Regions from separate parts of the Paenibacillus sp. p3-SID867 genome, predicted to be linked through region 1. Evidence: predicted binding sites of a transcription regulator. Region 1 holds the regulator's gene; each other region holds the start of a gene.
The links. Region 1 encodes Rex, which represses fermentation and respiration genes when NADH is low (regulators of the CRP and FNR family bind a similar motif). Its sites were predicted from a motif close to TTGTGAAATATTTCACAA; they were not measured.

Region 1 (5,549 bases):
TCGGCACCTGCAACAGGTACGTTGTCATCCGTAAATTTCACCCATACCATACGGTCTTGATTGTCCTGATCCTTCCCGCTTATCACCCAGTAGTTATTGTCCTCGCCCCACACCGATTTATAGGTCTTCCCGGACGTAACCAATTGGCCATGCTGTTTGGCGGCAGCAATTGCCATTCTTTCTTCATTCCAAGCATCTTTCATCACATATGAATAATAGAGCTGTAAACCAAGCAGTAACAGCAGCACGCCGGATACACTCAGCAATATCCACTTCGTTTTTTTCTTCAAATCCGTCTTCCTCGCTCCCCTTGATTATTCCCTAGAGGGTTGTAAGACGCTCAAAGGCACGCTGCGCTTCCCGGCGGATACGTTCCTCATCGAGAGTAAGACTCGCGCCATTCTTCACTACCTGCTTGCCGTCAACCCATACATGCTCAACATCCTTCGCACTGGCGGAGTAGATAGCATGAGAAATGTAATCCGTCTTCGGAAGGAAGTGCGCCTGATCCGTGTTCAGTGCGATCATATCTGCCTTCATACCTACCGCAAGCGTACCAATATCCGTAAGGAAGGCTGACTTGGCTCCATATTCTGTACCCATCCGAAGCGCTTCGGATGCTGGAATTGCGGTTGGATCCCCGCTTACTCCTTTATGGATCAGTGCGGCCAGCCGCATCTCTTCAAACATATCCAGATTATTATTGCTGGCAGGTCCATCGGTACCCAAAGACACGGTGACCCCGGCTTTCAGCAGTTCAGGCACGCGAGCGATGCCGCTGGCAAGCTTCAAATTGCTGCCTGGATTATGCGAAACCATAACTTGATGTTTGGCCAGAATTTCGATTTCTTCATCGGTTAGATGGACGGCATGCGCAAGCAGCGTTGGACGGGAGAACATGCCAAGCTTCTCTAGATGGGCAACAGGGCGAAGTCCGTAGTCATTTACATTCTGAGCGACTTCCGTTTCCGTTTCGGACATATGCGTATGCAAAGGCAAATTCAAATCATGTGATGCTTGCACGAATTTTTCGATGAAATCCGGCGGGCACGTATAGGGTGCATGCGGTGAGATCATCGTCGTAATCCTACCGTCAGCCTGACCATGCCAGTCTTTCGCGAATGCAACCGCCTCATCCAACTTCTGCTGCTGCACCTCAGGCGGACATAATCCGATGACACCGCGTGTCAGAACGCCGCGCATGCCTGAGTCCTCCACTACCTTTGCAACCTGATCCATATGATCATACATATCCACAAATGTCGTGGTTCCGCCTTTGATCATCTCCAGCACGGAGAGTGAGGTTCCCCAGTATACATCGTCGGCCGTGAATTTGGCTTCCATCGGCCACATTTTTTCCTGAAGCCATACCTGTAGTGCCAGATCGTCGCCATACCCGCGAAGAAGCGACATGGCCGCATGTCCGTGCGTGTTCACCAATCCAGGCAGGAAAAACAGATGGGTTCCGTCGATGATTTCTGTTCCCTCTTGGACAGTCGGCTCTTCTTCACCCAGGTAGGTGATCCGGTCGTTCTCCACGACCATATATCCGCGTAACACGGATCTGCCTTCCTCTAGTACCGCAAACGTTCCGTTTTTAACCATCCACTTCGTTGTCGTCATGTGCTGCATCCTCCTTGCCGTTATCCAAATAATAGGCCAAACTCTGCAAATCGGTAGTAAAATCTGCCGTATGAATCCGGATATGGGATGGAGCTTTCAGGATGGTCGGCGCAAAATTCAGGATAGCCTCGATGCCTGCCGCGATAAGTTGATTCGCTACATTCTGCGCCTCAAAATCCGGAACGGTGATAATCCCGATACGAATGCCGTACTCATGAACCGTCTTCTCCAGCTCCTCCATCGGCTGTACGACCAAATTGTTAATTTTCATACCAACTTTGGGAGAATACGAATCGAAAACCGCCACAATCTTCATATTGTCCTTCAGAAATGCATTGTAATTCGATAATGCATGTCCAAGATTACCGGCCCCAATCAATGCGACATTGATCTTCTGGTCCAGCTTTAGAATCTGGCGAATTTTCTCGATCAGATAAGATACGTCATATCCGATCCCTTTCCGTCCAAAATCACCGAAATACGCTAGGTCCTTACGAATTTGAGCAGGATTGAGGTCCAGTTTCTGCCCCAGTTCCTGGGAGGAAACCGTGGAGACCTCCCTTTTCTGAAGCTCATTCAAATAGCGCAAGTATACAGGTAATCTGCGGACCACGGCTTCCGAAATTTTTTCCGATTTCATGCATGCTCCCCCTAATAATAGGTTAATAACTACATTTGTTTGTGCTCGTTCATGGTTTCACTTTATTCAGCTTGGTTCTCTATGCCTGCCTCTTCCTGCAGCCATTCCGAAATTCGGGGAACGATCCCCTCTGTCGGCATGTGCTCCATCTTCGGTCCAGGCAAGGAATATAAGAAATACTTCCCGTAATAGGATTCAATGACCCGAGTATCGTAGACGATGACAATTCCCTTATCCTGCGCGGTCCGTACCAGTCGGCCAAATCCCTGTTTGAAGCGAATGACCGCTTGCGGAACCGAAAGCTTCATAAACGGGTTCTTCTTCTGCTGCTGCAGAAGCTCGCTCTTGGCTTCGACCAGAGGGTGATTCGGCGGTTGGAACGGCAGCCGGACGATGGCGAGGCAGGTGAGCGCCTCACCGGGTATATCTACCCCTTCCCAGAAGGAGCTGGTGCCCAGCAGAACCGAAGCGCTGCTATCCTGGAATCTCCGGATTAACTTGGTACGGCTGGTTCCGTCCATCCCTTGTCCCAGTACCGTAATATCGCTGGATCCCAGCGCCTCCTTCAAGGGCTCATGCACCTGACGCAGCATGCGGTACGAGGTGAACAGGACAAGCATGCGACCATGCGTTGCGATGGCCGTATCAGCCAATGATTGCACAAGTGTATTCACAAAGAGTGCATCCCCGACCGAGCCCTTCACGCTCGGAAAATCGCGCGGCACAACAAGGAGAGCCTGCTCCCTGTAATTAAACGGGGACGGCAGCAGGACCGTGTTCAGGTTGCCGTTATCTGCCGCTTCCTGAAGACCCAAATTCTCGATCATGAACTGAAACGATTTGTCCACCGACAAGGTCGCCGATGTCAGGATCACGCTTTGTTTTTTGTCAAAAAACAATTCCTTTAAGTGGGTGCTGACATCGACGGGCACCGCATAAAGCTGCAGCGATTTGCCGCGGAAGTTGCCGTTCGCCTCCATCCAGTATACCGTACCCTCATCGTTCAGCGACATGAAGGTCCTCAGGTCCTCGCGGTGTGCCGCCAGGTCCTTAAACAGACCCGATAGGTCTGTTAACAGACTGTCCGCGCTGTAGTCGTCCAGATCTTCCTTCATTTCGGCAATCAGCTTATCACCCTTGCGAACGACATCGCCCAGCGTCAGATGAATTTGATGCTCCAGCTCAGCCAGCGAATTCCAATCCTTCGGCTTCTTCAGAGGCGATAAGCGAAGCGAGAATTGACCGGCATCCCCCGGAGTCGCGTCTCCGCGCTCCGGAAGCAGTCCGAACAATTGATCGCTGAGCCGGTCCCAATTCTCTTTGACGGTGATCAGATCCGGATAAATCCGGTCGATGACGGAAGACCACTCGACAGCCTTCTCATGGGATGACGCTTGCAGCAGCTGGCGAAGAGCCGGAAGCTGACCGCTGCGGCTGTCTTTGTACATACGGGTCAACGTGTGGACAACCGAAAAATATTTCATCTGCAAGCCAAGGTGCTTGCCGGCGACGTCCTCCAGATGATGCGCTTCATCGATGACGAGACGGTCATAACTAGGAAGCAGCTGGTGATTCGCTTTCACGTCGGTGAACAGCTTCGAATGGTTCGTAATGACAACATCCGCGATGCCCGCTTCATGTTTGGCCCTGTGATAATAACATTTGCGGAACCATGGGCAGGCACGGCCCAGGCAGGAATCCGAATCACTGGAAATGGTCTCCCAGAAATCCCCTCCGCGACCGCCAAGGTTCAGCTCCTCATCATCCCCGTTCTCCGTCTGGGTCAGCCAGACCAGCATCTGCGCCGCGGTGATCACATCTTCCTTCGGGGTATGAAAATCTCTTCTATTTATTTTATGTTCAAATTTTCTCAAACACAAATAATGGCCTCTTCCCTTGAAAATAGCCGCTTTAAAAGGAAAAGGAACAACCTGGGTGAGCAGGGGAATATCCCGGTCACGCAGCTGTTCTTGAAGGTTGATCGTATGCGTGCTCACCATAACCTTCTGTTCCTGCTTCACGCTTTGATAAATCGACGGCAGCAAATACCCGAGGGATTTGCCTGTTCCCGTGCCGGCTTCGATCAATAGATGTTTATTGTTATCGAGTGCCTGCATCACTTCCTGGAACATCATGTCCTGGGCATCCCTGCTCTCGTAATGAGGCAGCGTTTCCTTTAGACGTTCACGGACATCATTCATGTATTGCTCAAAGCTTACATCAGCCAAGGGATTAGGCGCCGTCTCATCCCTGGCAGGAGCAATATCGTTCCAATCGTCAACAGCCAGGGCGAATTGACGATAGTACGTATGGGTGTCTCCGGCTTGTACTGCCTGGAGCTCCCTGTCGGCACGGATGCCGTCAAAGAACCAGGCCAAGTCGCTGTCCTCGTCGGCAAACAGGTCGCTTAACCGCTGCACGGTAAGCAGTGGAAGCTCATCGATCTCCTCCAGGCATTTCAGCAGCGCATAGGCTGTGGCAAGTGCATCGCTGTCCGCCTGATGCGGACGGTCATGCTCCAGGCCGAAATGAGAGGACACCATCCCAAGCTGATAAGAAGGCAGCGAGGGAAAACATATTTTTAAGAAGTGCATCGTATCTAGAATTCGGCCGCTGAACGGTAAATAGCCGCAGCGATCGAGTGCATTTTGCAAAAAGTTAAAATCAAAAGCGACATTATGCCCAACCAATACAACATCGTCGAGCATGGGCACGAGTTCCATCATCATTTCTTCCAATGACGGAGCATCCGCTACATCACTGTCGGAAATGCCGGTCAAACCGGTAATAAAAGGAGGGATCGGAATCCCGGGATTGACATAGGTGCCGTATACGCGGGAGATGCTTCGATCCTCTTCGATGATGGCCAGTCCAACCTGAATGATCTCATCTGCTGACTGGTTGCCCGTGGTTTCAAAATCCAATACGGCAAATTTCATTTCGATAAAATCCCTTTCCTCCAGACTAATTAACAGCATACCAGAAGTTGCGGGTTTTGAACATTCCGGGTAAAAAATCCCCGCTCTCCTCCGTAAGCTCCATACGGCAAAAAGCGATACCAAAGTCTCAAGGATGAGCTCTGACATCGCTTCTTGTTTTAGCTTGATTTTTTACAGCAAAGAGATCAATTGGCTGCCGTACTGGAGCTCACCGCGATTCTGCTTGCAGACCTCCAGATTGATAATGGGGTCAGGAAGCGTCGGGTCGCTGTGAATCGCCAGTGCGAAATGCTCCTCGGCCTTCCCTTGCTGTCCATTCAACACCTCGATGCATCCAAGCGCATTGT
Region 2 (5,549 bases), on a different contig from region 1:
CGGAACTTGCCGATGCCCTCCAGCACAAGCGTAACCACATTGCCCGTTCCTTCCGACCGGACAAAGGACGGTCCATTCCGAAACAGCTCATCCAGCAGCTGCTTCCTCAGGCTCGTGCCCGTCTCCTCGGCAAAGCGCTGTGCGATTCCTTGCTGCACAGCCGAGATGCCGTGGCGTGCCAGAAATGCAAGCAGGAACAAGGCAATGGTCTCCCCCTGCTCCTGCAGCGTTGATCCCGCAAACAGGGCGGATACGGCTCCCGCCAGCCATTTGGCTTGCAGAAGGATGGCCATGCTCTGTGCCAGGGTACATACGGCGACAAGGAAGAATACCGTCTTGGCGCCTTTGTATCCCAGCAGATCTTTTCCCATCAGTACTCCAAATGCTCCTTCTCATGTACCCGTTTGTGGAAAACGAAGTAACTCCAAATTTGATAGCCTAAAACAAACGGCAGCAGCGATACCGCCACAATCGTCATAATCTTGAGGGAATACGGTCCGGAGGCCGCATTATAAATAGTCAGGTCAAATGCGGAATTGATGGAACTGACCATCACGCGCGGGAACAAGCCCACGAACACGGACGTTACCAGCAGGGCGATAACCGCCCCGGTCATCCCGAAAGCCCAGCCGTCCCGCTTGATGTTCATGAAATATCCGCCCAGCAGGAATGCGAGCAAAGCCAGCACCAGCAGCACGGTTAACACCACGCCACGCTTCTCGAAGATATCGGTCATGAAATACGTCATCACCCCGAATGCCACGAACAGGGCCGCTACGGGAAGCAGGAGTCTCCGGGCCATACGGCGCGCCCGTTCCTGAAGATCCCCCATCGTGCGCAGTGTTGTAAACATCAAGCCATGCAGCAGGCAGAGCATCACCATCGTCAGTCCGCCAACCACAGTATAGCCATTCACAACATCAAACAATCCGGCATGCAGCTGCATCTCCTCGTTAATGGGGAGCCCCTGAATCAGGCAGGCAAAAACAACGCCGAGCAGGAATGGTGGAAGCACGCTGCCGGTGAAGATCGCACCGTCCCACACCCGTTTCCAGCGAACATCGCCCACCTTGCCGCGGAATTCAAAGGCCACCCCGCGTCCGATCAAGGCCAGCAGAAGAAAGACAAGCGGAATGTAGAAGCCGCTGAACAGCGTCGCATACCAGTTCGGGAAAGCGGCGAACATGGCGCCGCCCGCCGTCAGCAGCCAGACCTCGTTGGCGTCCCAGAACGGGCCGATCGAGTTGATCAGCACCCGGCGCTGGGTATCATTTTTGGCCAGCAGCTGCGTGGACATCCCGACCCCGAAGTCGAAGCCCTCCAAGAAGAAGAACCCGATAAACAATACGGCAACGAGCACAAACCACAGTTCGTTAAGAGACAGCATTGTAGCCCTCCTTATTAAACGGATCGCTTGCGTGGTGGTCCTCTTCCTCCGCCGCATACGGTCCTTTCTTAATGACTTTGATAAATAGATACGCCATAACGGCTGCCAGCACCGCATAAATGGCAGTAAACATGATCAGCGAGAATAAGATCGAGCCTGCGCTGACGTTCGGTGAAACACTGTTCTCCGTGGTAATCAGTCCGAATACCGTCCAAGGCTGGCGTCCGATCTCCGTCATAATCCATCCCGACGTATTGGCGATGAACGGCAGCGAAATGCCCAGCAGCATCAGTCTGAGGAACCACTTGCCGGCCTTCTCGACCTTTTTGCGCAGCATCAGCCACGCTCCGTACAATCCCAGCAGAATCATGACGCTGCCGGCGGCCACCATAATCCGGAAGCTCCAGAATGTTGTGCGCACGGGAGGGATATAATCTCCAGGACCATATTGCTGTTCGTACTGCGCCTGCAGCTCCTTCATCCCGATGACTTCACCGGAAAACTTGCTGTAGGACAAAAAGCTGAGCAAATACGGGATTTTAAACTCCATCGTGTTCTCCTGCTTATCCGGATCGATGGCCGCAATGACCGTCCAAGGCGCAGGATCATCGCTCGTTTCCCACAGGCTCTCCGCAGCGGCCATCTTCATCGGCTGCGTATCCACCAGATACTGCGCCTGCTGGTGGCCGAATACCGCAACCAGAATGGAGGTGATGAGCCCAATCACGATGGCGATGTGAAATGATTTCTTAAAGAAATCCAAATCCTGCTTCTTCATCAGCTTGTAGGCACTCACACCTGCAACGAGGAACGCCCCGGTTGCCAGTGCCCCGAAGATCGTGTGCGGGAACTCCACCAACAGCTGACCGTTCGTAATCAGTGCAAAGAAATCATTCATCTCCGCCCGCCCATTATTCATCTCGAATCCGACGGGTCGCTGCATGAACGAATTCGCTGCCAGAATCCAGAATGCGGACATCAGGGTCCCAAACGATACCAGCCAGATACTGAGCAGATGGACCTTCTTCGATAAACGGTCCCAACCGAATATCCACAGTCCGATAAAAGTCGACTCGAGGAAAAACGCCAGCAACGCTTCAATGGCAAGCGGTGCGCCAAATACGTCGCCGACAAACCTTGAGTAATCCGACCAGTTCATGCCGAACTGGAATTCCTGCAGAATCCCTGTCACAACCCCGACCGCAAAGTTAATCAGGAACAGCTTTCCCCAGAACTTGGCCATTTTCTTGTAGACTTCCTGACCTTTAACAACATACATCGTCTCCATGATGGCAATCAGAAACGCCAATCCGATGGACAACGGTACGAAAATAAAGTGAAAAATGGTTGTCGATGCGAATTGAATTCGCGCCAGCATAACCGGATCCATATCAGATACCCCTTCCTTTAGCTCACGTGATCACTTCAAATTTGATTCTTTTTGTATTGTCGCAGACCACGCCCTAAAGGATTGTGATAAACATCACAATATCAGGATAGAAACCGGGGCAAAAAGTTATAAATTTGTGACGAAAATCACTAAGTGAACTGCGATTTTGTGCTCATCGAGGAATATGGAACGGTTCGCTGTCTCTGCTCGCATTTTAAAACCCTGTATTTACACTACAAAAAAGCAGGTTCGCCATCAGGCCAACCTGCTTCGGTATATCTGCGCCCTTATTGAACCGCGCCAATCTCGGTTTCGATGAGCTTGAATTCGGTTACGTCCGCGATCCCGCGGTTGGTAATGCGGATTTCCGGAATCACCGGCAGCGCAATGAGCGAGAAGGTCATGAACGGGGCATGAATGAAGCATCCGAGCTCCTTCCAAGCCTCCTCCAGTGCTGCGACTTCCTCCGCTACGATCTCAACCGGACGATCCGCCAGCAAACCCGCAATCGGCATCGCCACCTTCGCCAGCACCTTGCCATCCCGTACTACGATCATGCCGCCACCGCACGCCGCCAACTCATTCGCCGCGAGTGCCATATCTTCGGCATTCGTGCCCATCACCAGTAGATTGTGGCTGTCATGCGCTACCGTGGACGCAACTGCGCCGGACTTCAGTCCGAAGCCGCTCGCAAAACCGAGCGAGATTTGTCCCGTCGTGCCGTGGCGCTCAATGCATGCCAGCTGAACCACGTCCTGATCCAGGTCTGGCTGGATCAGGCCTTGCTCCACGGAGAGCACCGCTGTCATTTTAGCGGTACGGGCGCTGTTCTCGATGACGCGCACCACGTTCACTTCCGTGCGAGTTGCATCGAATTTGCTGCGCAGCAGAAAGTCATCCGCAGTAAGCGAACGCTGCAGCCGAACCGAGTTAAAGGCTTTTTCCGGGTATTGATATACCGGGAACGCCTTCACGAGTCGGCCGTTCTCTGCAACCACTTCGCCATCCGTGATCACGACCGAAGGCACCATGCTCAACAGATCATCAATCAGCAAAATATCCGCCGTTTTGCCAGGTGAAATGCTGCCAAGCTCCATGTCCATCCCGAAATAACGAGCGACGTTGATCGTTCCCAGCTGGATCGCCGTAACCGGGTCCACGCCCTCTTCCATGGCGCGGCGGACCACATGGTTCATATGTCCGAGTCTCAGCAGCGTCTGCGGATACACATCATCCGTAACCAGAGAAATATTGTCTGTACGCACCTTATCTTCCGTTATGACCTTAACCACTTCCTTCACATCCTGCCATGCCGAACCCTCGCGGATCATCAGATGCATGCCGAGGCGAACCTTCTCCAAAGCCTGCTCCCGGGTTACCGTCTCATGGTCGGAGCTTACGCCTGTTGCCATATATGCCTGCAGCATCCGGTCATCCTCTGCCGGAAAATGCCCGGTCACCGTCTTGCCTGCACGCAGCGTCGCTTCGATCTCCCCGCTCATGGTCGGATCGCCATACACGACGCCCGGGAAATTCATCACTTCGCCAAGCCCGGCAACACCGGGCCATGTCAGCCCTTCCTCAATGTCGGCTACGCCCAGCTGCGCCCCGGCATCCTCCAGATCGAAGGTTGACGGCACACACGAAGGAACGGTGGTGAACACCTTCATCGGCAGCTGCTGCCCTTCCTCATGCATCCAGCGCACGCCCTCCATGCCGAATACGTTGGCAATCTCATGGGGATCCATATAAACCCCGGTCGTTCCGCTAACGATAGCCGCCTTGGCAAACTCGGTCACGGTGAGCATTGTGCTCTCCACATGCATATGACCGTCAAGCAGGCCCGGCGAGATATATCGGCCATTCGCTTCAATAACCCGAGTCCCCTCCCCGATCGTGTGATCCGCGTTGCCGATATAAGCAATGCGTCCGGAGGCCATGGCCACGTCCACTCGCTCCTGAAGCTCGCCTGTAAACACATTTACCAGCGTGCCGCTCTTGATGACCAGGTCGGCGGGCTCCTGTCCTAAGGCAACCTTCCCCAACTGCCGGCTGACCTCGTATCGTTTCTGTCTCTGGATTGAACTCATGATGATTGCACGCTCCCCTTTTTTTAGATATCAGAATGTATAAACTCGGAAGCTTGTGACTTCCTAATCTCGCAATAAAAACTTCTTCTTACTGCGGTCGTCGGTAGACGTTTTTCTTATAATGAACCTGTAAAAGCACAAAATCGATCTTGCGTAACACGCCAAACAACCCGGACAGCGTATCTGCCCGGGTTGCCTGCAACTATATCCATTGAGGAAGAGAAGTCACACGCGGCAGCCATGCATTGCTAATAGTCTGCACATCACCCCATCCGTTAAAACGTGCTTAGATCCCATTTCAGGCGATCTTGCAGCCCGGCTTCGATGTTTATGCAAAGCCGGGCTTGGGGAGCGGATTCTCAACCTTCATGTAGTCAAGTCATTTACGGTAACCTGGTAGAAACGCCTGGGCCCTATTCCCCGGCATATACATCAAGATTTGATTTTGAAACATGACCCATTCAATTCTTTGGTCGTTTCATTTGTTGTATGAATTATAATCCTCCTGCCCGAGAAGTCAAGCCATTGGAAGGAACTGTACATCACACACCCTGCCAGCTTTAGGCTAATTTCCGTCCCATTCTGAGTATACGCTCAAGCCATTGCTTTCTTGCCACTTCAGGCATTTTGCGAAGCTGCGTAATGTTCGTGGCACGCACGCTGCCTACGCCGCAAAACTTCA
Region 3 (5,549 bases), on a different contig from region 1:
CAGCCATCGCGTTATTAGTAGGAAGCTTGTTCCTGACGAAGTACCTTGGCGTTAGCTTCATTCCGGAACAGGAAGACAAATATGCCATGGTGACTTATTCTCCTGAACCTGGCGTCATGCTGGAGGATGTGGAGGAACGCGCATTAAAAGCGGAGAAATTGATCCTGGATCAACCTGGAGTCGAAACGATGCAGTACTCCATCGGCGGAAGCAATCCGCTTGGTATGGGATCAGCGAATTCCGGATTGTTCTATATTATGTATGACCCGGACACGAAAAACTTCGAAGATGTCAAAAAAGCCCTTGTCGAAGATCTTGCCAAGGAAGTACCGGACGGTACTTGGTCCAATATGGACATGGCAGCCGGCGGCTTTGGCGGCAGCCAGTTAACGGTTAACGTCTTTGGCGATTCTCTGGAGCAGATCAAGCCGGTGGCTGATCAAATTGCTGAGCTTGCCAACAAGGATACAGCCACCTTCGAGAATGCAGAGACCAGCTTGTCCGAAGCGTTCGAGCAGTATACGCTGGTTGCTGACCAAGAGAAGCTGAGCTCCCTTGGCCTGACCGCAGGACAATTGGCAATGAAGCTGTCTCCCGTACGGGAACGTCCGGTCTTGACCGAAGTCAAAATTGAGGACAAGACTTACAATGTTTACATTGAGACGGACAGCAAAACCTATAAGAGCATCAAAGAAATCGAGAACGAAACCGTCACCTCTCCACTCGGTATCGAAGTGCCGATCAAGGATGTGGCCAAGGTGGAAAAAGGAACGACTCCTGACTCCATTATGCGCATCGACGGGAAAATGGTTGTAACCGTCACAGCCGATATCCTGTCCAGCGATGTTGGGTCGGCCTCCACCAACCTGGAGACTGAAGTGAACAAGCTTGAACTTCCAGACGGCGTATCCGTCCAGTTCGGAGGCGTTACCGAGCAAATCAACGAAACCTTCGGACAGCTTGGACTCGCCATGCTGGCAGCCATTGCGATTGTATACTTTGTGCTTGTGGTTACATTCGGTGGCGGTCTCGCGCCGTTCGCCATCCTGTTCTCGCTGCCGTTCATTGTCATCGGAGCCATTATCGGCTTGCTTGTTACAGGCGAGACACTGAACGTGTCTGCACTCATGGGCGTACTCATGCTGATCGGTATCGTCGTGACCAATGCGATTGTATTGATCGACCGCGTGATCCATATGGAACGCGAAGGCATGAGCACCCGCGAAGCCCTGCTTGAAGCCGGCGCTACCCGTCTTCGTCCAATTCTGATGACGGCACTCGCAACGATCGGCGCTCTCCTGCCACTCGTATTCGGTTGGGAGAACAGCGCAGGCATCATTTCGAAAGGACTCGGCATCACGGTTATCGGCGGTCTGATCAGTTCGACGCTGCTCACGCTCGTGGTGGTACCTATCGTGTACGAGTTCCTGATGAAGTTCAGCAAGAAAAGAATCGAAGATTAATTAGAACATCAAAGCCCCGGCTTCCTACATTAGGATGCTGGGGCTTTTTTTGGATGACTATGATATGGTCCTGGCTCGCTAATGTACCAGCACAGCTTCCCTGGAATGCTTCCACGTCTTCAGCATATTCAGATCCTGTGCGAGGAACTCCTCAAGCAAACTGAATACCGACTGATAAAGCGGGCTTTCCGTGGAGCCTTTTAGATCCTTGCAGAGGGATGGCACCCATGACAACAGATGCTCCTCCAGAAACTTCTCTTGAACCTCCATCAATTGCAGCATGCTATGTTCACAATACGTATTGTTCAGCATACGGTCATGAAGCAGTGTCATAAATTCCAGTTCAATGGCTATATGATCGTCCGCTTCCCCGTGCAGTTTATTAAAGGCAACACCGGCGGATGCATAACAATCGGCTAAATCCTGAGCGCATCCATCCTTCGTGTAATGAGACTTTGCCGCTTGACGCTGTTTGGACTGCTGAAGCAATCGGCGGTATTCCGCCCCCTCGTATTCGCAAATCCGAACCAATTCCTCAGGTGAGCGTCCACATAAATAGGTCATCAGGTCCGTACCGGCCTTCGAACACTCCGCAGCCTTGCTAATTCCGCTTCCGCGGCTCCATTCCGCAATCATAGACAAGCTGGGCCAATTGCCCAAAAAATCGATGAGCAGCTCGTAGACCGTACCCCGGTTTTCAAGCCATCTGTGACAGACGTCAGGCACCTCCAAAGTTTGAACAGGTGATATCGCCATATCGAACCTCCTATTGGTAACCTTTCTTGTTGGATGTGATATCCTTGACAGTATATCTTAGATGAACGTCTAATGAAAGCAGTTTGAAATGATTTCCGAAAATTTCGGAAAAATCAGGAAACTTTCGGAAATCTAGAATGTCACTACTCGCTTTCAAGGGGAGAAAGCTTTTGTCCACAGCTTCAATATACTGGATCCCGAAAGCGTTTTCTGTGATACTTCTCACAAATCCTTGAACTTATCCACGCAGCTTGTCCGGTTGACATGACCCTTACAATGCATTGACTCCCGTTCGGGGAATGGCTACAATGTGACCATGCATGCTATAAAGGGGGATTTCCATGATCGAACCGCTTAAAGATTCTTTCGGTCGGGTCCATGATTATATTCGTATCTCGGTGACAGATCGATGCAATCTTCGATGTGTCTATTGTATGCCGGAAGAAGGGATGGAATTCCAACCTCCCGATCAGATTATGAGTTATGAAGAGATCGCAGCGATCATGCGCGTACTTGCCCCGATGGGCGTCTCCAAAGTACGCCTTACCGGCGGCGAGCCGCTGGTACGCAAGGACCTGGAATCCTTGGTCCATATGATTGCTTCCATTGAAGGAATTCAAGATATATCCCTGACTACCAACGGGATCATGCTCCCCTCCAAAGCTCGCCTGCTTAAGGAAGCCGGACTTACCCGAATCAACATCAGTCTGGATTCGCTTCATGAGGATCGCTACGCGCGCATTACGCGCGGCGGTCAAGTGCGTAAAGTGCTGGAAGGCATTGAAGCCGCTTATGAAGCCGGCCTGGATCCCATCAAACTAAACATGGTGTTAATGAAGGGCTTCAACGAAGACGAAATTCGCGACTTTATCGCGCTGACGTTCGATCGTCCCCTACATGTCCGCTTTATTGAATACATGCCGATCGGGCAAGCGTCCGATGCCTGGCGAGATTCGTATCTGCCGCTCAGCCGGGTATCTGAAGTGTGCCAGGAGGCGGGTTGGACCATTCTGGAAGAGCAGGGGCCATCCGGCAACGGACCTTCACGAAATATGAAGGTGGTTGGAGCTACAGGAACCTTCGGTCTGATCCATCCGGTCAGCGATCATTTCTGCGATTCCTGCAACCGCCTCAGGCTGACGGCTGACGGCCACATCAAGGCTTGCCTGTACTGGTCCGACGAATTTAACGTGCGCCGCGTCGTCGATGATCCTTCCGCGGTGGCAAACCTGTTCCGCAAAGCGCTGGGTTCCAAACCGTTGAATCATGAAATGGCGCTCGCGCTCGAGAAAAAAATGCAAAGCCATACCCCAACCGTCCGGCGTATGTCACAGATCGGCGGGTAAACCGTCGGCTGTGCGTATAATAGCCGAAGGCAGTCATATGGTTGTAATTAAAATCCCCGCCAAGCATTTAGCTGGCGGGGTTATTTTTTAAAATAAATACCGTTTCGTCGTGCTTTTGCACACCTTTATTCAGCTATAGAAATCTACTATCTATCCTCAGGCAAGTCGGCATTCATCAGGCCGGCTGCTGCCTCGTATTCCCCAGGCGTGTTCATATTAAATAAAATTTTGCGCGGATCAAGGCCCGTAATTGCCTCTAATTGCTCCTCGTGCACGAAGACGGCATTCAGCTCCTGCACCCACTCCACCATGCGAAGTTGTCCCTTGATCAGCCTGCGTTCAAGGCCTTCTACGATTTCTTTGCGATATACCGCCAGCAGCGGATGCACCCTGCCTTCTACAACAGGAATTACAGCATCGGCTGTGAGCTGCTGATTCGCCAGATTCAGCAATCCCCGAAGGAAACGCTCATGGATATGGGGCATGTCGCACGCAGCGACCATATTCCATGTGCTTTGGGATGACTTGAGCGCGGCATGAAGTCCCGCCATCGGGCCTTGCCCGACATAAAGGTCGGGAACGCATTCCAACCCGAGAAATTGATAAGATTCGGGGGTATTGGTGGATAGGATGACGCGGCCGCTAACCTCGTCAAGCGCCTGGACCGTTCGCTCGATCAAACTCATTCCCTGCATGGGCAGGAGCGCCTTGTTTCTTCCCATTCTCCGGGAGGCTCCACCTGCAAGTACGATACCCGTCACCTGATCTGGCGAAAGGCCGACATCTACGGGTTGACAGCTCATATGTTCTACCAGCCTTTCTTACACGTTGTAAAAAACTCGATTCAGTTTATAGGTTAATAACCAGAATAATGGAAAATCATTTAAAAGATGGTTTGTATCCCTTTTCAATGCGTGATACATTGAAAGGGAAAGCGGCTTTTTTTCGATGCCGCGATTGTGGATTGTATTCGGTTTGAAAGGAATGACCTACTTGCGGAATATGGACAACGCCCAACCTTCGCTGATATCGCTCAAGCTGTTCAACTTCTTCATTTACGGAACCATGGTCATCTTCACCGGTTTCTTCCAGTTATATTTGCAAGACATCGGCATGAGCAAAATTGAAATCGGCAGCCTGATGGCGATCGCGCCATTTGTGTCCATCTTCGCCAATCCGTTCTGGGGATTCTGGGGTGATCGGGCGGCAAACATCAAGCGGGTGCTGCTGATCATGATGACCGGTACGCTGCTGCTGGTTCAGCTTGTATTTCAGGCGAATACCTATGCAATGATATACATGACAATGATTTTCTTTTATTTCTTCCAGACTCCGATGTTCTCGCAGACAAATTCGCTGATTCTAACCTATATTGAGGGGACGCAGCAAAAATTCGGCTCGTTCCGGCTATGGGGCTCGCTTGGATGGGCACTGACGGCCATCGCTGCAGGGCCTGTCATCGACCGGCTCGGGTCGGGGCGCATCGCCATCGTGTTCTCGATTATGCTGCTGGTGGCGGCCGTGTTCATGTTTACGCTGCCCTCCATCCAGAAGACGACAGCATCGGCATCGGTAAGCCTTAGAGGACTCAGCAGACTGTTCCTGAACTCCTATTTTGTCTGTTTTATCCTGTTAGGCATTATGGTATCCATCCCGAACACAGCCAATAACACTTTTATGTCCCTTTACATCCTGGAGCTTGGCGGTACCAAGCAGATGGTGGGCCTTGCGATCTTCTTCTCGTCGATATTTGAAGTGGTGATCTTCATTCTGTTTGATCGCTTCCTGAAACGGAAAATCAATGTCCTGGTCGGCTGCCTGACGATTGTCAGCCTGCTCTTCGCCCTCCGCTGGCTGCTGATGGCTGAAGCCAACAGCGCGCTGGAGGTGGCCATCATCCAGCTCCTGCACTGCGTAACCTTCGGCGGCTATTTCTATGTCGGCGTACAGCTGACGATGCTGTTTGTGCCGACGCCGTATCGCG
Region 4 (5,549 bases), on a different contig from region 1:
CTATTGACTTTGACAAATATAAAGGCAGCTTCTTTGACGAAAACATTATCTCCAAGTTAAGGAACAATCTTGAATCAGTTGTGGAGAACAACAAAGAAAAGTTTGAAGAGAATCTGAATAAGGAGTCTTTGGAAACTATAAGAGAAGGCTTCTATTACACAAACGAAAGCGATCAATTTATGTTCTATGATTTGGATCTTATAGAAAAAGTCGATCAGCCAGAACAAATTAGAGTAGGCGTGCGCTTTGCAAAAAAATCCTCAGACGGGAGTATTGAAAATCAAGGAATTACCTACTTCTTTACTAAAAACGAAGCAGGAGAATGGGGTATTGAGAATATAGATTAAAACCCATACAAAGAATAGAGGCGGCTCCTCGTAAGGAGCCGCCTTGTTGTTGCTTAAGTAAATCCGTTATCGTCAGGATCGGCAGTAATGCAATTCGGACTTCCGGATATTGCTCCTTATAAGTTTGGACGTATTGGTAAACGTCCGCTACGTTTCTAATGATCAGGTGCAGTCTGCCGGTCGCTTTTCATGCCGTTGTATTGTTTGAATTGTAATAATCTGATTAAAAAATTGTGGAATTAATTTAGAAAATGGAAATAAAGTAAGATAATAGTACAGTAAAAACCAGTGGAATGTCTCATGGGAGCGCTACAGATAAATAAAGAAAAAAGGAGGTTTGAAAATGACTAATAAAAGGTTTCATTTTAACCCCTTATCACTTTTGGTAGTTTTAGCAGTATTTCTATCCACATTTTGCGCTGCCTTACCGTCAGTGAGCGCAGCCGCTAGAGGAGCATGGGCTCCAAATACCGCATATGCAGTAAATGACACAGTAACCTATAGTGGAAGTACTTATACCTGTCTTCAGGCACATACTTCTCTAGTAGGTTGGGAACCGTCCAATGTTCCTGCTTTATGGCAGAAAGACGGTAGCGGCGGAACTACGCCACCAACCACACCACCGACAACGAACGGAGTAACATTCTATGCAGATATAAACTATGGAGGAAAAGCAGTGACACTCGGGATAGGCAATTATACACTGTCTCAGTTGAACGCAAACGGAATTCCGAATGACTGGATGTCGTCTCTTAAGGTTCCAAGCGGTTGGACGGTTGAAGTATATGAGAATGATAATTTTGGAGGAACCAAGTGGACCTTCACTTCAGATTCTTCCTGGGTTGGCAACACGATCAATGACAAAATGTCATCGGTCAAGATTTATACGGGTTCACCACCTCCTACAGTAACAAAGCCTGCCGAGGTTCCAAGCCATATATGGACATATGTCATGAATGCGGACAATGCCTATGGGAAAGGCGGAGATTTTGCTTTATTGCTAAGTGCTGTTATCAAAAAGGAAAGCAGCTTTGGCGCAGGTTTACCAGGTAGTCCATCGGCCGGCGACGGATTGATGCAGGTCGAACCAAACACACGCAATGCGTATTTATCTCAATTCAACTCAAAATTTGGCCGTGCGTATAATCATAGTAGTGAACAAGAGCAGGTATATCTGGGTGCGTTAATTTTAAATGAGAAGATTACGAAGTTTGGAAATATCTATAACGGATTATTACACTACAACGGTGGAGATAACTGGTATCCGGGAGCTACGGATTCTTATGGACGTCCTATTCTGGCGGATCAATATGCAGATGCAGTTTACGCTACTTACAAGGGCTATGGTGGTAAGAATTAAGGTGTTACATTGATAGGTAAATTGAAAAATAGCGACGTGGAAGGATTTCCTTGTTGAGTGGAAGCGGCTTATTTAATTTGAAAGGGCATGAGTTACCAAGCAGATCATTGCTTGCATAACCCATGCCCTTTTTTCTTTATCAGGTTTTCTTCGACTACTAATTAGGCGCCAAGGAACATCTTCATGTCATCTTCCACATTGGTAATGCCGCCGATGCCGAAGTTTTCCACGAGGACTTTGGCAACGTTAGGCGACAGGAATGCAGGGAGCGTAGGGCCCAGATGAATATTTTTAACGCCAAGATAAAGCAGGGCAAGCAGCACGATAACCGCTTTTTGCTCATACCAGGCAATGTTATAGGAAATCGGCAAATCATTAATATCCTCAAGGCCGAATACTTCCTTCAGCTTCAATGCAATCACGACGAGGGAGTAAGAATCATTGCATTGACCAGCGTCCAGGACCCGCGGAATACCGCCGATTTCGCCTAGATCCAGTTTATTGTATTTGTATTTGGCACAGCCTGCAGTTAGAATGACCGTGTCTTTTGGAAGTTCAGCCGCGAAATCGGTGTAATAGCTGCGGGATTTCATCCGTCCATCGCAGCCTGCCATGACGAAGAAGCGGCGGATCGCCCCGGATTTCACGGCATCGACGACTTGATCGGCCACGTTCATGACAGCGGCATGAGCGAAACCGCCGATGATCTCACCCGTTTCAAGCTCCGTGGGAGCCGGGCATCCTTTCGCTTGCTCGATTAGTAGGGAGAAGTCTTTGGGAGCACCGTCTGTTCCTTCTGGAATATGGCGGACACCCGGAACCCCCGTGTTGCCTGTTGTATAGATACGGTCCTTATAACTGTCTTTCGGCGGAACGATACAGTTGGTCGTCATTAGTATCGGTCCGTTAAAGGCTGCGAATTCGCTATTCTGCTTCCACCAGGCATTCCCGTAATTGCCTACAAAATGCTCATATTTCTTGAATGCCGGATAATAGTGGGCAGGCAGCATTTCACTGTGCGTGTATACGTCCACGCCGGTTCCTTCCGTCTGCTTCAGCAGCTCCTCCAAATCCTTCAGATCATGGCCGCTGATGAGAATGCCGGGCCGGTTTCTTACCCCGATATTGACCTTCGTGATTTCCGGGTTTCCGTAAACCGAGGTGTTCGCTTCATCAAGCATCGCCATGGCGTTTACGCCGTATTTACCGGTTTCCATCGTCAAAGCGACCAGATCCTGCACTTCCAGGCTGTCGTCAAGCGTGGCGGCAAGCGCACGGCGCATAAAACGGTTTAATTCGTGATCATCCTTCTCCAGATGAAGCGCGTGGTACGTGTAAGCAGCCATCCCCTTCAAGCCGTAAGTAATCAATTCGCGCAGCGAGCGGATGTCTTCATTGCGGGTCGAGAGGACACCCACCGTACGTGCTTTTTCATCAAAAGAAGCTTCGTTATCCGCTTGCCAGACGGCGGCATCAGGGAGATTGGCGGTTCCTTCCGGATATTGTTCGTTATAATAGGTGCGCACCTCGCCGCGGAGCTCGATCGCTTCCCGGATTCTTCCCACAAAAACCTCGCGGTCAAAGTTGGCGTTCGTAATCGTTGCAAACAAGGAGTCCATCATAAACAGCGATACGCGCTGTTCAAGCACCTCCGGCAGCCGGACATCCAGACTGAGAAAAGAGATGCCTTTCAGCAGATAAATCAGCAAATCCTGCAGGTTTGCCACATCATGGGGTTTGCCGCATACTCCGACAATGGTGCAGCCTGTTCCTTTGGATGCTTCCTGGCATTGAAAGCAGAACATGGACGGCTGATGCTCTAAGGTCTCTTGGGTGTTGTTATTCATTATTTTCTCCTCCAATTTCGTGATTTTTTGCCTTAAGGTCAGTATAAGATTGCCTCGCAATTGGACTGTTGAAGACAGTATACTTCGCTCCCACAACCGACATAGTGATTGGAATCACAATTTCTTAAGTTGTGAGTATAATCACAAACCCGGTCAGTTTCTTCTTTTAAACTGGAATTAATGACCTAAGAAGAAATGAGGAGAGAACATGTCGATTTTACCTCAAAAGAATGAACTGGGATTTTTCGAGATCCGTCTCGAATCCATCGGCGGGCTTGGCGCCAATCTGGCCGGAAAAATGCTGGCCGAAGCCGGGGTGACCGGCTCCGGACTTAACGGTTCGAATTTTTCCAGCTATGGTTCGGAGAAAAAAGGGTCGCCGGTGAAGAGCTTCGTAAGGTTCTGCGATTCCGAGGTGGAAATCCGCGATCACAGTCCCATTGAGCAGCCGCATGTCGTCGGTGTATTTCATGAAGCATTGTATAAGACGATCGATGTCATAAGCGGATTACAGCCTGATGGAACGGCGTTGGTGAATACGGCGCGAGACCTATCCGAAGTGGCCGTTGATCTGAACATGACGCAGGGAACGCTGGCTGTAGTTGATGCGCTGAAGATTTCCGTTGAGGAAAAAACCAAAGTGAATACGGCCATGCTGGGGGCATTGTTCCGGATTTGCAGCTTCCTGAACCCGGACGATATGCGGCAGGTGATCCGTACAACATTTGAGAAAAAGCTGCCCCACCTCGTGGAAGCGAATGTGCGGACTTTTGATAGAGGATATAACGAAGTTCAGTTCCTTTCCTTGGGAAATGGCTCAGAGCTTATAAACCAAATCGCTTTCGCAAGACCGCAGCCGGTGCTTGGATATGAAACGCAGGAGCTGGGCGGGATTCTGAACGTTACCGCGAACAGTGTCCTGAAGGATCTTAGCGGCTCCCGGCAGGGATATTTGCCAGAGTACAAGATCGAGGACTGCATTCACTGTGCCGCCTGCGATACGGTATGTCCGGATTTCTGCATCGTGTGGGAGAAGAAGCCGGATAAGCGCGGGAATATGCAGATGTTTATGAAAGGCATCGATTATCAGTATTGCAAAGGCTGCTTGAAGTGTATCGAAGCTTGTCCGACCACCGCTTTAGCTGCCATGTTAGAAGAGCCGCATTATGCGGAGCAGCACCGTGTGCCGCAATCATTTCCCTATTTAACCGCGGAGGGAGTCAGATCATGAATATGCAAATTCAAGAAACAACAACGGAGAACAAGCTGGCGGCCGCTCAAACGGCAGTCTTCGAATCGGGCAACGAAATGGCTGCCTTGGCGGCTGCCCAGATTAACTATCACATTATGGGTTATTTTCCGATTACACCATCTACGGAAATCGCCCAATATCTTGATATGATGCGTACACGCGGCGAACATGACATCAAGCTGATTCCAGCTGACGGCGAACATGGATCGGCGGGGATTTGCTACGGTGCGGCCGCAGCCGGAGCACGGGTATTCAATGCTACCAGCGCGAATGGTTTCCTGTATATGATCGAACAGCTTCCTGTGCAGGCGGGCACACGTTTCCCGATGGTCATGAATCTGGTGACGCGTGCGGTCAGCGGACCGCTGGATATTCGCGGTGACCATTCGGATCTTTACTACGGCCTGAATACGGGCTGGGTGATTTTGACCGCCCGTTCACCGCAGGCCGTGTATGACATGAATATCATGGCGCTGCGTATCGCGGAACATGAAGACGTACGCCTGCCGGTCATTGTAGCTTATGACGGATTCTTCACATCGCACCAGAAACGCCGGGTACACATATTTACGAACCGGGAAACCGTTCAGGCGTTTGTAGGGGAAAAGGCGCCTGAATATCCACATGTACTGGACGAGAACAACCCGATCGTTGTTGGGGCTTATATGAATGGCGACGATTTGATGAATAACCACTTCCAACAGTCCAACGCCATGTACCGTGCGGGCAAGGTATTCAAGGAA

Region 2: the regulator Rex is predicted to act here: its motif matches at 2,859-2,876, upstream of M4D81_RS26905 (cytochrome ubiquinol oxidase subunit I).
Region 3: the regulator Rex is predicted to act here: its motif matches at 2,430-2,447, upstream of M4D81_RS26540 (TorD/DmsD family molecular chaperone).
Region 4: the regulator Rex is predicted to act here: its motif matches at 3,684-3,701, upstream of hcp (hydroxylamine reductase).

What each region holds. Positions count from the first base shown of each region.
Region 1 is NZ_JAMBDM010000024.1:42,045-47,593, reverse strand. It holds gene M4D81_RS30450 (cell wall elongation regulator TseB-like domain-containing protein) at 1-290, opposite strand, end outside; gene M4D81_RS30445 (amidohydrolase) at 322-1,623, opposite strand; gene M4D81_RS30440 (redox-sensing transcriptional repressor Rex) at 1,598-2,263, opposite strand; gene dinG (ATP-dependent DNA helicase DinG) at 2,326-5,202, opposite strand; gene M4D81_RS30430 (hypothetical protein) at 5,374-5,549, opposite strand, start outside.
Region 2 is NZ_JAMBDM010000016.1:122,851-128,399, forward strand. It holds gene M4D81_RS26895 (ABC transporter ATP-binding protein/permease) at 1-371, opposite strand, end outside; gene cydB (cytochrome d ubiquinol oxidase subunit II) at 371-1,387, opposite strand; gene M4D81_RS26905 (cytochrome ubiquinol oxidase subunit I) at 1,374-2,777, opposite strand; gene ade (adenine deaminase) at 3,065-4,867, opposite strand; purine riboswitch at 5,219-5,320, opposite strand; gene M4D81_RS26915 (NAD(P)H-dependent oxidoreductase) at 5,428-5,549, opposite strand, start outside.
Region 3 is NZ_JAMBDM010000016.1:35,259-40,807, forward strand. It holds gene M4D81_RS26535 (efflux RND transporter permease subunit) at 1-1,463, shown strand, start outside; gene M4D81_RS26540 (TorD/DmsD family molecular chaperone) at 1,542-2,219, opposite strand; gene moaA (GTP 3',8-cyclase MoaA) at 2,561-3,565, shown strand; gene mobA (molybdenum cofactor guanylyltransferase) at 3,712-4,368, opposite strand; gene M4D81_RS26555 (MFS transporter) at 4,514-5,549, shown strand, end outside.
Region 4 is NZ_JAMBDM010000002.1:616,390-621,938, reverse strand. It holds gene M4D81_RS05985 (hypothetical protein) at 1-347, shown strand, start outside; gene M4D81_RS05980 (carbohydrate-binding protein) at 691-1,707, shown strand; gene hcp (hydroxylamine reductase) at 1,869-3,554, opposite strand; gene M4D81_RS05970 (2-oxoacid:acceptor oxidoreductase family protein) at 3,763-4,785, shown strand; gene M4D81_RS05965 (thiamine pyrophosphate-dependent enzyme) at 4,782-5,549, shown strand, end outside.